3 regions of the Paenibacillus sp. MT86 genome follow, and region 1 is predicted to be linked to each of the others. Evidence: a T-box and tRNA genes for the amino acid it is inferred to sense, from the RefSeq annotation. Region 1 holds a T-box; the other regions hold tRNA genes.
The links. The T-box of region 1 lies ahead of leuS (leucine--tRNA ligase). A T-box ahead of a tRNA ligase gene usually reads a tRNA of that ligase, here a tRNA-Leu.
Positions count from the first base shown of each region.

Region 2: it has a tRNA-Leu gene. The T-box ahead of leuS (leucine--tRNA ligase) is inferred to sense a tRNA for this amino acid. The anticodon was not compared.
Region 3: it has a tRNA-Leu gene. The T-box ahead of leuS (leucine--tRNA ligase) is inferred to sense a tRNA for this amino acid. The anticodon was not compared.

Region 1 is NZ_CM179499.1:2,042,216-2,046,388, reverse strand. It holds gene comER (late competence protein ComER) at 1-258, shown strand, start outside; gene leuS (leucine--tRNA ligase) at 239-2,680, opposite strand; T-box leader at 2,770-3,030, opposite strand; gene AC3RCL_RS08795 (AraC family transcriptional regulator) at 3,071-3,952, opposite strand; gene AC3RCL_RS08790 (Gfo/Idh/MocA family protein) at 4,037-4,173, opposite strand, start outside.
Region 2 is NZ_CM179499.1:5,772,100-5,776,272, forward strand. It holds gene AC3RCL_RS26075 (PepSY-associated TM helix domain-containing protein) at 1-49, shown strand, start outside; gene AC3RCL_RS26080 (FixH family protein) at 90-566, shown strand; gene AC3RCL_RS26085 (thiol-disulfide oxidoreductase DCC family protein) at 578-1,003, opposite strand; gene AC3RCL_RS26090 (hypothetical protein) at 1,089-1,364, opposite strand; gene AC3RCL_RS26095 (zinc ribbon domain-containing protein) at 1,454-1,696, opposite strand; gene AC3RCL_RS26100 (organic hydroperoxide resistance protein) at 1,828-2,247, opposite strand; tRNA gene AC3RCL_RS26105 (tRNA-Leu) at 2,434-2,516, opposite strand; gene AC3RCL_RS26110 (stalk domain-containing protein) at 2,719-4,050, opposite strand.
Region 3 is NZ_CM179499.1:5,010,175-5,014,347, reverse strand. It holds gene AC3RCL_RS22555 (xanthine phosphoribosyltransferase) at 189-758, shown strand; gene AC3RCL_RS22550 (hypothetical protein) at 970-1,299, shown strand; gene AC3RCL_RS22545 (hypothetical protein) at 1,418-1,636, shown strand; gene AC3RCL_RS22540 (carboxymuconolactone decarboxylase family protein) at 1,706-2,035, shown strand; gene AC3RCL_RS22535 (YhjD family protein) at 2,117-2,536, opposite strand; tRNA gene AC3RCL_RS22530 (tRNA-Leu) at 2,715-2,798, shown strand; gene AC3RCL_RS22525 (divergent polysaccharide deacetylase family protein) at 3,126-4,007, shown strand.

The DNA.
Region 1 (4,173 bases):
AGGTCCCTCAATGCACTAGCCGGCGAAATGCTGCTTGGCACCGGCAAGCTGCTAACGGAGGAGGGCTTCTCCCCCGAAGAGCTGCAAAAGCGGGTGGCGGTTCCCGGAGGCATCACGGCCCAGGCTCTGGCACTGCTGGAATCGAACCTGAACGGGTTGTTCTACCAATTGATCCAAACCACACACGACAAGTATGAGGAGGATTTGGCCAAACTGGATGCTGCCTTCGGTTTTACGATTAACCGGCCACGATATTGACCAGTTTACCCGGTACGGCAATGATTTTGCGAATACTCTTGCCTTCCAGCGCCTGCTTGACATTTGGAAGGGAGAGGCTATGTTGTTGCATGGCTTCTTGGTCCATGTCTTTCGCGATTTTGGCGCGTTCCACGATTTTGCCGTTGACTTGCACCACGATCTCGACTTCTGCCTCTACGGTCCAAGCCTCGTCAAACTCAGGCCATGGCACGTAAGTTACGCTCTCCGTGTAGCCTAAACGGCTCCACAGCTCTTCAGCCAGGTGAGGGGCAAGCGGGGAAAGCAGTTGGACGAAGTTCTCCATCGCCTTGCGAGGAAGCACTTCGCTCTTGTACCCCTCGTTGATGAATATCATCAACTGGCTGATCGCTGTGTTAAAGCGCAGATGCTCAAAGTCGTCGGTCACTTTCTTAATCGTTTTGTGCAGCGTGCGTTTGAATTCGTCCGTACCCTCGCCATCCACGATTTTAGGATTCAATTGACCGTCGTCTCCGATGAACAGACGCCATACGCGGGAAAGGAAGCGGTGCGTTCCTTCAACGCCGTTGGTGTTCCATGGCTTCGTCGCTTCCAGCGGCCCCATGAACATTTCGTATACGCGCAGCGTGTCAGCGCCATACTCGTTCACGATATCGTCCGGATTGATGACGTTGCCGCGGGATTTACTCATTTTCTCATTGTTGTTCCCCAGGATCATGCCCTGATTGACCAGCTTCTGGAAAGGCTCCTTCGTATCGACGACGCCCAGGTCATACAATACTTTGTGCCAGAAGCGCGCATACAGCAAGTGCAGCACAGCATGCTCCACGCCGCCGATGTACAGGTCAACAGGCAGCCATTCCTTCTGTTTCTCCTTGGAGCACAGTTCGTTATGGTTATCCGGATCGATGTAACGCAGGTAGTACCAGCAGCTGCCGGCCCATTGCGGCATCGTATTGGTTTCGCGGCGGGCTTTCATGCCCGTTTCGGGATCAACCGTCTCCACCCACTCCGTCACGTTGGCCAGCGGCGATTCGCCGGTTCCGGACGGTTTAATCTGGTCTACATCCGGCAGAAGCAATGGAAGCTGATCTTCCGGCACGGTCTTCATCGTTCCGTCTTCCAGATGCAGAATCGGAATCGGCTCGCCCCAATAGCGTTGACGGCTGAACAGCCAGTCGCGCAGACGGTAGGTTACCTTCTTCTTGCCCTTGCCCTCTTTCTCCAGCCATTCATTCATCGCCTGAATAGCCTCTTCATTATCCAGCCCGTTCAGGAAGCCGGAATTCACGTGCGCGCCGGTGCCGGTATATGCTTCCTCCTCGACGTTTCCGCCTTGAACGACTTCAATGATCGGAAGACCGAATTGCTTCGCAAACTCCCAGTCCCGGCTGTCATGTCCCGGAACCGCCATAATGGCACCGGTGCCGTAGCCGGCAAGCACGTAATCCGCGATCCAGATCGGTACCTTGGCGCCGTTTACCGGATTGACGGCATACGCGCCCGTGAATACGCCGGTTTTATCCTTGGCCAGATCCGTCCGCTCCAGGTCGCTTTTACGTGCTGCCTGATCCTGATAAGCCTTCACCGCTTCGCGCTGATCGGCTGTCGCAATTTTGTCCACGAGGTCATGCTCCGGTGCCAGGACGCAGTAGCTTGCCCCGAACAGCGTATCCGGACGAGTGGTGAACACCTCCAGATGACCATCATACCCTTCGATGTCAAAACGGACCTCGGCGCCCGTGGATTTGCCGATCCAGTTGCGCTGCATATCCTTCAAGCTTTCGCTCCAGTCCAGCTCGTCCAGATCCTCCAGCAGGCGATCCGCATATTCGGTAATGCGCAGGATCCATTGGCGCATCGGCTTGCGTACGACCGGATGGCCTCCGCGTTCGCTCTTGCCGTCGATGACCTCCTCGTTCGCCAGCACGGTGCCGAGCGCTTCGCACCAGTTCACCGGAACCTCGGCCACATAGGCCAAGCCGCGTTTATAGAGCTGGATAAAGATCCACTGCGTCCATTTGTAATATTCCGGATCGGTGGTGCTGATCTCGCGGTCCCAGTCATACGAGAACCCGAGGGATTTGATCTGGCGGCGGAACGTATCGATATTCTGCACGGTGAACTCCCGAGGATGTTTGCCCGTGTCCATCGCATACTGCTCTGCCGGCAGGCCGAAGGCGTCCCATCCCATCGGATGAAGCACGTTGTATCCGCGCATCCGCTTGTAGCGGGACACGATGTCCGTTGCCGTGTATCCCTCCGGGTGACCTACGTGCAGGCCTGCGCCCGATGGGTACGGAAACATATCCAGCGCGTAAAATTTCGGTTTGGACGAGGAATCTTCCGTTTTAAAGGTTTTGTTCTCATCCCAGTATTGCTGCCACTTCGGTTCGATGGCCTGCGGCTGGTAGCCGTGGCCGGTTGGTTGATTGTCCGTCATACTTCATTGCTCCTCCTTCACAGTCGAGAGGCAAGGCCTGCGCCATTGCCCAAAAAAACAAAAAAACCTCATCATCCATAGCGTTGATCGCTAGGGACGAGAGGTTTGATTCCCGTGGTACCACCCTAGTTAGCCAAAGGCATGCTTTGCCTTTCGCTCCCTTTGCATCCTTATCGCGGATAAGACGACGATGCTTCATCGGCCGATTCTGCCGGAATACAGCCCTCCGACGGCCGGGTTAACACCATTGCTCCGAGGCGAGTTCATCCCTATCGTCAACCGGTTTTCACCAGACACCGGCTCTCTGCATGATCGAAATTGGAACGATTGATCCTCATCATCGCGTTCATATTACCGTTTTAATGTGGCTATTATACCCAAAAAGCGCGGTCAAGTCAACGAAAGCTCTTCTCCGCTTCTGCGGTAATGTTCCGGCGTGGTCCCGACCATGGCCTTGAACATCCGGCTGAAATGGGCCAAATGCTTGAAACCGGACGCCTGGCTGATCTCCGTTATGCTCAGATGGGGGTGGAGCCTAAGCATGATTTTGGCCTGGTTGATCCGCCGGTGATACACATATTTGAACACCGTCGTTCCGGTCACTTCCTTGAATAAGGAGGATAAGTAGTGTTTCGTGATATGCATGTCGCGGGCGATTCCCTCCAGCGTCAAATCCAGCATATAATTTTCCTCGACAAACGAGACGACATGCTGGACATGCCGCTCCTTCTCCGAGATCGAGTCGTGATCCTGCACGGCGGCCTGGCACCAATCGGCGATGACGTACATCATCTCCTGGATTCGAAGGGTCATCCGCTCCTGGCGAAAGCCGGCCGTGGAGGACGACAGGCGGTGTATATCGGCCAGCATCCCTTCGAATTCTTCCCGGTTCTCCCCCGTCAGCGTCATGCGATGATTCCGCAGCGTTTCGAAGGGGTCCAGCAATATCGATTTGGCCGTCTCCGAAAGCCCCCTGCAGACCCAGGCCGGATCAAAATGCAAAATGCTCCTGACATATCTGGAATCGGGTTCAACGTTCGGACAGTGCAGCGTAAGCCCGTTCATCAGGAGCAGATCCCCCGGTTTCAGGGTGAACACGGAATCGCCGATCAAATACGTGCAGCGTCCCTCATGGAAATAATAAATTTCATAAAAAGCATGCGAGTGAAACCGCCCTCCCGACAGCGGCTGTTCATTGTAGTAGGTCAGATCGAACGGCGCTTGAAGCTGCATGCGGTCAAAGCCTGGCATCATATCGACAGATGAGGTCATTTAGAGAATCGCCCCTTTAGCGATTTTGGAGTCGTCTAACCCCCAACCCTCAACGTAACGGGGTTTTCTCTATTATAAATGATTTTAGGGAATACGCACGGCTTCATTTTGGGCAATCACGCACAATTCTCCGGCCTTGAAGGCATGCTCCTGGGACATGGCATGTTCCGTGCGTTCCAGGCAGTCCAGGATAAGCTCCCCGAAAAACGGATAGCCCACTT
Region 2 (4,173 bases), 3.3 Mb from region 1:
TGTCATCGTGCGGAAGATACCGGCGATCAAGGCTTTCCTGAACGCCTGATTCGCTTAGGACTTAATCAAAAATAAGGGGTGGCGGTTTCATGATCGTGAAAGGCCGTATTATTATAACCGTACTGCTATCGGTTCTGCTGCTGAGCGCTTGTTCGGCCAGTCCCGAGGCAGCCGACCGGTATGTAAAAGAAATTCCGCTGATGGCCGAGGTGAACATTCCGGATGTATTATCCGTCCAACAGCCGGAGACCATCGAGATTATCCTTACCCAAGACGGCAAAAGAGTGCCCGGTGCGGATTTTGTCCACTACGAGCTGTGGAGTCATGACGGTTCCCTTCGGGATCCCATGACGGATGCGGTCGAGGTGGGAGATGGCGTGTATACGGTGACCAAAACCTTCGATAAAGAGGGGCTGTATTTCATCAAGCTGCACAGCGGCAACAACGGCTCCATCATCATTCCCCAGAAACCGTTCGCCGTCGGCAAACTGTCCGAGGCCGAGCTTGCCTACCTGGAGGCGGGAACTCCGACATTCCAAGAAGGCACGGCAGAGCATCATCATTAAAACAAGCGGAATCAGGATAAAAACCGGCGCCGAATGTCCGGCGTCGGCACCATGCACTCACTGGATTGCCCGAACCACCGGTAACGGTTCTTCGCCACCCAGCGGTACACCAGGTTCCGTAAGAAAGGGGGTATCAGGATCAGGACATACGACAGCGGCCAAGGAAAACGAAGACGCCGCGCAATCCGAAGAGCTCCCGTCGATCTGGTGTAATATCTCCCCTGTTCAATCAGCACCATCGTCTCCGGCGAATCTCCATCGAGCCCTACCTGCCTCAACAGCTCCTGACCGATCTCGGATTGCAGCGAAGCGAACCGGAAAGCACCCGCGGGATCTCGCTTGATAATGAATTGGGTCAGCCCCTGGCACATATGGCACACGCCATCAATCAGCACAATTGCATATTCCTCATGATTTTCGGTTGCACGATCCTTCATATTTTCTTCGCTCCCTTCACGCCATAAAAAAAGAAAAAACGCAGGAGCCCTCTCCTACGCTTGATCAAGTACGCTTATTGGTTTATTACTCAGCAGCTTTGTTCAGCCACTCGCCGTCTCTCATCTGCTGGTCGAATTCGTTCGAGAATTTCTCCATGCATTTGCATATGAAATCCTTACGACAAACCGGGCAAGGTACTTTCCCAAGTCGGCTAAGCGCAGTCAGTTTCCATTCCGGGAAGCGGTTATAGAATACGCGAATATCCGTTCCGTCAGCCGTGTGGATAATGAATTCGTAAAGCCCTTCCTTTTCATTGCTTCCAGCTGTGGTCACATTTGCAATCTGCGGTCTGTATGGCATGTTCATCACCCGTTTATTTTATTTAAATTCCTTATGACTGGTTTGTACTTTCTGGTACTTAGTCATATTAAAGAATTTTAGGGGTGATGTCAACCGAAGAACACATCCAGGATCGAGCCCAGCTGCCCCCTCTTTTTACCTTCCAATATATCCGGGTTGAAGACTTCCACATATCCGCAGTTCGTGCAGGAAACAAATAGGAAATGATTGTGCTGAATATCAAACATTTTGCTCAAGCCTGCCCCGGACATCGAGACCTCTTTCGTCTGGCAGTGGTTCCCTCCGCATTTGCTGCATACAAACCGTTCCTCTATCATTTGTTCTATTCGCATTCCAAGCGCCCCTTTCAATGCATAGCTTTAACTGAAGTACGGCGTATCATGTAAAAAGTTTCATATCGAGCGACTTTAGCCGACAAAAAAGGATGACCCCCATTTTAGAGAGCCATCCGAATCCTCCATCGTCAGCTTACGCTTAACTCCACGTCGATGTTGCCCCGGGTTGCTTTGGAATACGGGCAAAACGCGTGCGCTTTCTTCGCGAGATCCTCCGCCTGGCTTCGTTCGATGCCGGGCATTTCGATCTTCAGCTTCACGGCCAGCTTAAAGCCGTCAGCGCCTTCGTCTTTTCCGATCGACACCTGGGAGTGGATCACGACATCCTTCAGCTCGACGCCCTCCTTGCGGGCGATGTTGGCCAGGGCGCTTTCATAGCAGGCGCCATAACCGGCCGCGAACAGCTGCTCCGGATTGGTTCCGGCTCCGCCCGGACCTCCGAGCTCTTTCGGCATGCTTAATTTGTGGTTGAGAACGCCATCGGTAGATTCAACGGAGCCTTCCCGCCCTCCGACGACTTTAACATCTGCTGTGTATAATGGTTTCATGCTCGTTCATCTCCTTCATGCCCTATTATGTCTCTACATGTACTCTTTAAACTTTCAGGGCAATTTGAAACGATAAATAAGGCATTTCACCATAGCTGCAGCATGATCCCGGCACGCGAAGAACATAACAAAAAAAGCCGCTTATCAAAGGGAATTCCACTTGATAAACAGCTTCTTTATGAAGTATGCGGTAGAGAGGACTCGAACCTCCACGGGTATACACCCACTACCCCCTCAAGATAGCGTGTCTGCCATTCCACCACTACCGCATTGATTTATAAGGTTTTATTTAAGGTTGACCACTTACTTTTCAGAACACTTGTCTAAATTATATAGTGGCTCTCATACTATGTAAAGTGGTCACGGAAAATTATGAAGATAGTGTGTTACTGAACTATATACATAAAAAGAACCACCCTAAGTCATAATTAATGAGTTAGGATAGTTCTTAACATTAAAGGGACTGACTTATCACTTCTTTACATATCTTACACTTGTAACATAACTTGGTTTATCGAACGTACCACTGTTATACATGGACAATAAGATGTTGCTGTCAGCACTTTCAAATGTGGCATTTAGAGTCAACTCCTTTGACCTAATAGCCATTTCGTTCATTCCCTTTTTATCATTACCATAGACCTGTTTGTAGGCGTTAATTGTGATGCTATCTACCTTCCAAGTAGTACTGCTCGGCATTTCACCATTGTTGTATACATCACTTAAATCTATAATTTGACCTGCAAACACGCCATATGGTATATCGAAGTCAGAAGTACTATCTGTTAAAAACAAAACCTCACTCAATCCATTTGAATCAAAAGTATAACGAACTTTTCCTTTTTCACCTAAATCAAATTTATGAGTGTAAATGAGTTGATTATTACCGTTATCTAATTTATTTGTTAAAGCAGGTTTATCGCTCCTAGTTGCTTTGAGTTGTGATTCACTCATCCCCCATGATAGATTGAAATTTTTATCTTGGGTCGGAACAAAGTTAGAACTATTGCATGTTTGAACTATCGGAATTGATTCAAAGTAAGTTACAATATCAGTTTGATTTTCATATTTTGCATAACTTAATGCAGTTGAGCCACCAACACTACAATGAGGATTAGCACCAGCATCAACTAATAACTTTACTATGTCAAGATTCCCCACATAAACTGCACTAGAGAGCAGTCCCTGATGATTCTTAACATCTGCGCCTTTTGAAATCAGAAGTTCTACAGCCCCAATATTTTCACCAAAAATTGCACTACTTAAAGGAACTACACCTGAGAACCATTTCACATTTGGATTAGCACCTTTATCAAGAACTTCTCTCAACTTCACTAAATCCCCGTTGCCTATAGCATCATAAAGTTGAACTGATAAACTCGAAAGAATATCAATATGCATATTTGGGTCAATTCCATTTAATTTCGCTCCACCTGCTTCTGTAACAAATCGTAGAGGTACAAACACAGTTCCCTCAACTATTTTAGGCGCAACAGATAATGTGATGGTTTTTCCATTTACAGTTGACTTTTTATCACCAATCTTTAACTGAATATTTAGTCCATCTTTTTGTCCTGTAACAGTGTTCGTCTTAGGATTCCAACCAACGCTCAAACCCAAACCTTCAAATATTGCTCTAAAAGGGACAAGTGTAGTTCCATTTTCAATCACTGGCGGCTTATTAAAGGTCAGATTTCTGTCATCAATCGATACTGTAATCTGACCTTCCGCAAATACGTTTGTTGGAAAAACAATCAAGATAGCCAAGAGTGAGAATACCAATAATGATTTTACAAATCTCATTTTAGTTCTTCCTTCCTATGATGTTTATATCTAATGTACTATAAATATACTATCGTCTTTTTGCAATGGTTTTTTAAGAACATCACATAATACAAGTAAAGTGAAAAAACATCATTGAAAAGT
Region 3 (4,173 bases), 3.0 Mb from region 1:
CATGACTTCTACCTGTCCAAGGCCTTCGACTGGAGGGGATTTGGACGCATAGCGCCAAGCAAGCGGAAAGCTATGTCAGGAATTATGACGGGAACTAGCAAGTTAAATGACGGAGCATCCGTTTGTACTTGCCGTACAGGGAGGAATATGTTACTTTTACGACAAAGGAATCATGGGAGGTCTTTGGGATGGATTGGTTAAAGGAGCGGATTGTTAAAGAAGGCGTCGTGTTGTCGGATCAGGTGCTGAAGCTGGATGCCCTGCTGACGCATCAGGTTGATCCGGCATTGATTATGGACATGGGCCGGGAATTTGCGGCGAGATTTAAAGAGAGCGGCGTGACCAAGGTCGTTACGCTGGAATCCTCCGGCATATCGGTTGCCTTTGCCGCAGCGCTTGAATTGGGAGTCCCCATGGTATTCGCCCGGCGCAAAAAAACGCTGCTCGCCGATCCAGACGCCTTGTGCGAGCGGGTGCCGTCTTTCACCAAAGGCATTGTCACGGATATCATGGTGTCGCGCCAGTTTATCGGCGAGGGCGATAAAGTGCTCTTCATCGATGACATTATTGCAAACGGAGACGCCGCGAGAGGGCTGATCAAAATCATTGATCGGGCCGGGGCGGAATTAATCGGGCTTGGCGTTGTGATCGAAAAGAGTTTCCAAGCCGGGGCGAGAACGCTGCGCGAACAGCATGTTCACGTGGAATCGCTTGTCACCATATCGTCGCTTGAGGGTGGGAAGATTTCGTTCAGCTAAAACTTAAGGTCTCCTTAGGCTTGTCTTGGACCGATTGTCACGGGCCGGGTCTTAGGTCATGAACGGTTGTACCCTAGTCTAAACGAAGAGAAAAAATGGTAATTTGAAGTGAATGATAATGGGATTTCCGCCTAAAATCTCAACTAAATCTTTTCGCCTCCGTGATTTTCGCTTATAATAAAGAGGTAGGCAAGAGAGAGGAGGCAGCAACATGGGGAAACAACCTGTAACCGAGCCGTTTTTGATTGAGAAGCTGAATGAAGCGAAGGTACATTTTGAACGTGCTTTGGATTGTAAACATACGGAGTTTGATGATCTATATCCCTATATGATTGAACATCCTCAGTTCTTCTGGTACAAACGCTATGTTGCCTGGTCAGAACTGCTGACGATTGCCGGATTGTGCGAGGAGGTTTCCTTCGAATGGAAGGAACAGTTTACGCCTCAGCAGGTCGAATATATCGAGAAGCGCGTCATGTCTTCCACCGTGCTGGATTATTGGTACGAGAAGAATGACAGCATCGAGCCGGCTCAGCGTTAATGGGTATATAGAACATCTCTTAATCGGGATGTTTGTCGATATCGCAACGCATTCAAAAGACCTAAATGATTTCATTTAGGTCTTTTTTTGCACAGTAAGTGATGAAGGAGGCATGGCGATGATCAGCGATGAAAGACTCGATGAGCTGCGGATCTCCGGCGAACTGGTCCGGGTTGTGCGGGATGGGCTGGAGACCAATGATATTATAGGGTTCGTCGTAGCCTGGGACCCGGAGCAGGTTATCATCCGCCGCAGAAACCGGCGGGTCGTTAAACTGGATCGGCGCTACAGCTACCAGCTCAAAAAAGAGCCAAGAGTCAGCCCGGTCGAAGAATAAGCATAGATCTCGAATTCGTCGGACAACTTAACCTCGGAACTATTTTTTCGGGAAGAGGTGCTTTTGGTTATGGAAATGTCCAATGACAAGGTCTCGGCATACAAGAATGAAATTCAGAATTTGAAGCAGAGCATGCCGGACATGGCAGAAGCGTATCATCAGTTCACCGGCGTTTGCTTTCAGGATGGCGAGCTGGATGCGAGAACGAAGCAGCTGATCGCGCTTGGGATCGGATTGTTTGCCAACAATGAGCTGTGTACCTTCTACCATATGGAGGAAGCCCGTGCCAAGGGAGCCTCGGATGCTCAGATCATGGAGGCCGTAGCCGTGGCGTCTGCCGCCAGCGCGGGACATGCTCTCTCGCAGGGACTGACCCGCGTGCAGCATAACCTTCATTGATCTGTGATAGAAAATAACCGCCCCCCACAGCGCTTGTACAGCCGGGGAGGCGGTTATTCTTTCGTTTAAGGAACGGCGATGTTAGCGCGCGAAAGCAGCGGCAGGAGGATGGGCTTGCTCGGAGGAATCGCTCTCAGGCGGAACCAGTCCGAGATACGCTCGCATGCGATCCATCATCTCCTCACGGAAGGATGGCCATAGAATGTTCATCGACCCAATGTACCCCCGGCAAGCATATCGTGCCTGAATCCCGTCCTTGCTTTGCCCGATGTCATATACCTTGATCGCCCGCTTGGTGAATTCCTGCTTCACCTCGCGAAGAAGCACTGCAGCACGTTTGGCGCCGTTTCCTACAACCTCTACGTACAATTGAGGGGTTTTGAATACCCCGCTCTCCTGAATGATCCGGCAATCCCGTTCAAACACCTTATGAATGAACATCAGCAGCAGGTAACTCTTGATCAACGCCCGTTCTTCCGTTGTAACAGCCTGAATGGCCATCAACATCACCGCCTTTATATAGAAAATGGATATTGAATGAGAACTTATGTTCTTATTTTAACCGAAAACAAGGTTTTTAATCAAGTTCAAAAAAAGTGTTGACTCGATTTATTTAGCGTGATATTATATATCTTGTCGCCGCTGATAAGAGCTTGGCTCGAAGGTGGACAACATACATGCGGTCGTGGCGGAATTGGCAGACGCGCACGGTTCAGGTCCGTGTGGGCTTACCCCCGTGGAGGTTCGAGTCCTCTCGACCGCATCTTAATGAGAAAGCTCGTAAACTGTTCTTGCAGTTTACGAGCTTTTTTGCTTTGGAATTCTATGGGACTGTTCGATGCAATCGATAGCCAATGCGGCACAGCCCGAAATTACCGCTGACCTCCGCGGCACGAAACGAATAGGAGAGCCAACGATCTTACGGTGGCCGGCAATCTTCTGCAATCCGTCGGAAATGCGCTGCAGGTGATTGCGGAAGCGGAGGATTCCTGATTAACATTTATGCCTGTAATTACATATTTGAATAGCTTTTCTCAAACAATACGGTTAGGTAAGGCTATCATGATGATGAGTGGAAAGGGGCGTAACAATGCGGAAAAGATATAGACAATCGATTATCTTGCTGTGTTTGGTATGGGGGATCTCGAACGGAGCACAGATCGGGTACGGGGCGGGGGTGGTCAATGCTCCTGATTCGTTCAACCATGATACTCGAAAAATGCACGAAGAATCCGATCACAGCAGATCCGGCCAGGAAAAGAAGCCGAATAAGCTGGCCGTCATTATCGATGATTTTGGCAATGATCAGAAAGGGACCGAGGAAATGCTCAATCTGCCTGTCAAAATCACGGTGGCCGTGATGCCGTTTTTGCCGACGAGCAAGAAAGATGCCGAGGCCGCGCACCAGCAAGGGCATGACGTCATTATTCATATGCCCATGGAGCCTAAGCAGGGCCGGTCTTCCTGGCTTGGACCGGGTGCTATCTTAAGTTCGCTCACCGATGAGGAAATTCGTAAACGCATGGAGGAGGCAATCGATTCGGTTCCTTATGCCGTTGGGATTAATAATCACATGGGCTCCAAGGTTACCGGGGATGAACGGGTCATGTCCATCGTGCTCGACGTTTGTAGGGAGAGGGGGCTGTTCTTCGTCGACAGCAAAACGAATTACTACAGCGTGGTCGGCAAACTGGCAGCGAAGAAGGGAATGCCGTCCATCGCCAACGATATCTTCCTGGATGACGTTCATACCGTTCAGCATGTGAGCAAGCAGCTGCAGACCGCGGCGCAGCATGCGGAAGAGAGAACTTCCTGCATTGCAATCGGCCATGTTGGCGTATATGGAATCCGGACGGCAGAGGCGCTGAAAGGCACGATCCCGGAACTGCAAAAAAAGGTGGAGTTCGTCGGGATCAGCGATCTCGTCAGGGAGCACTCAAGCTGGCGGCCTGATCCGCTGCGCTCGTATTAGATCTTCCTTGAGCACAGAAACAGGTCCGGCATCGAGTGACGATACCGGTGGAAGGTCCAAACGTTAAGATCAGCCGAGACCGGGTATGAATATAAAACGAACGGCCTTCAGCGCAAGAGTCCCGGTGATTCCGAGTCTCATGCTTGGAAGGCTGTTTATATGTTGC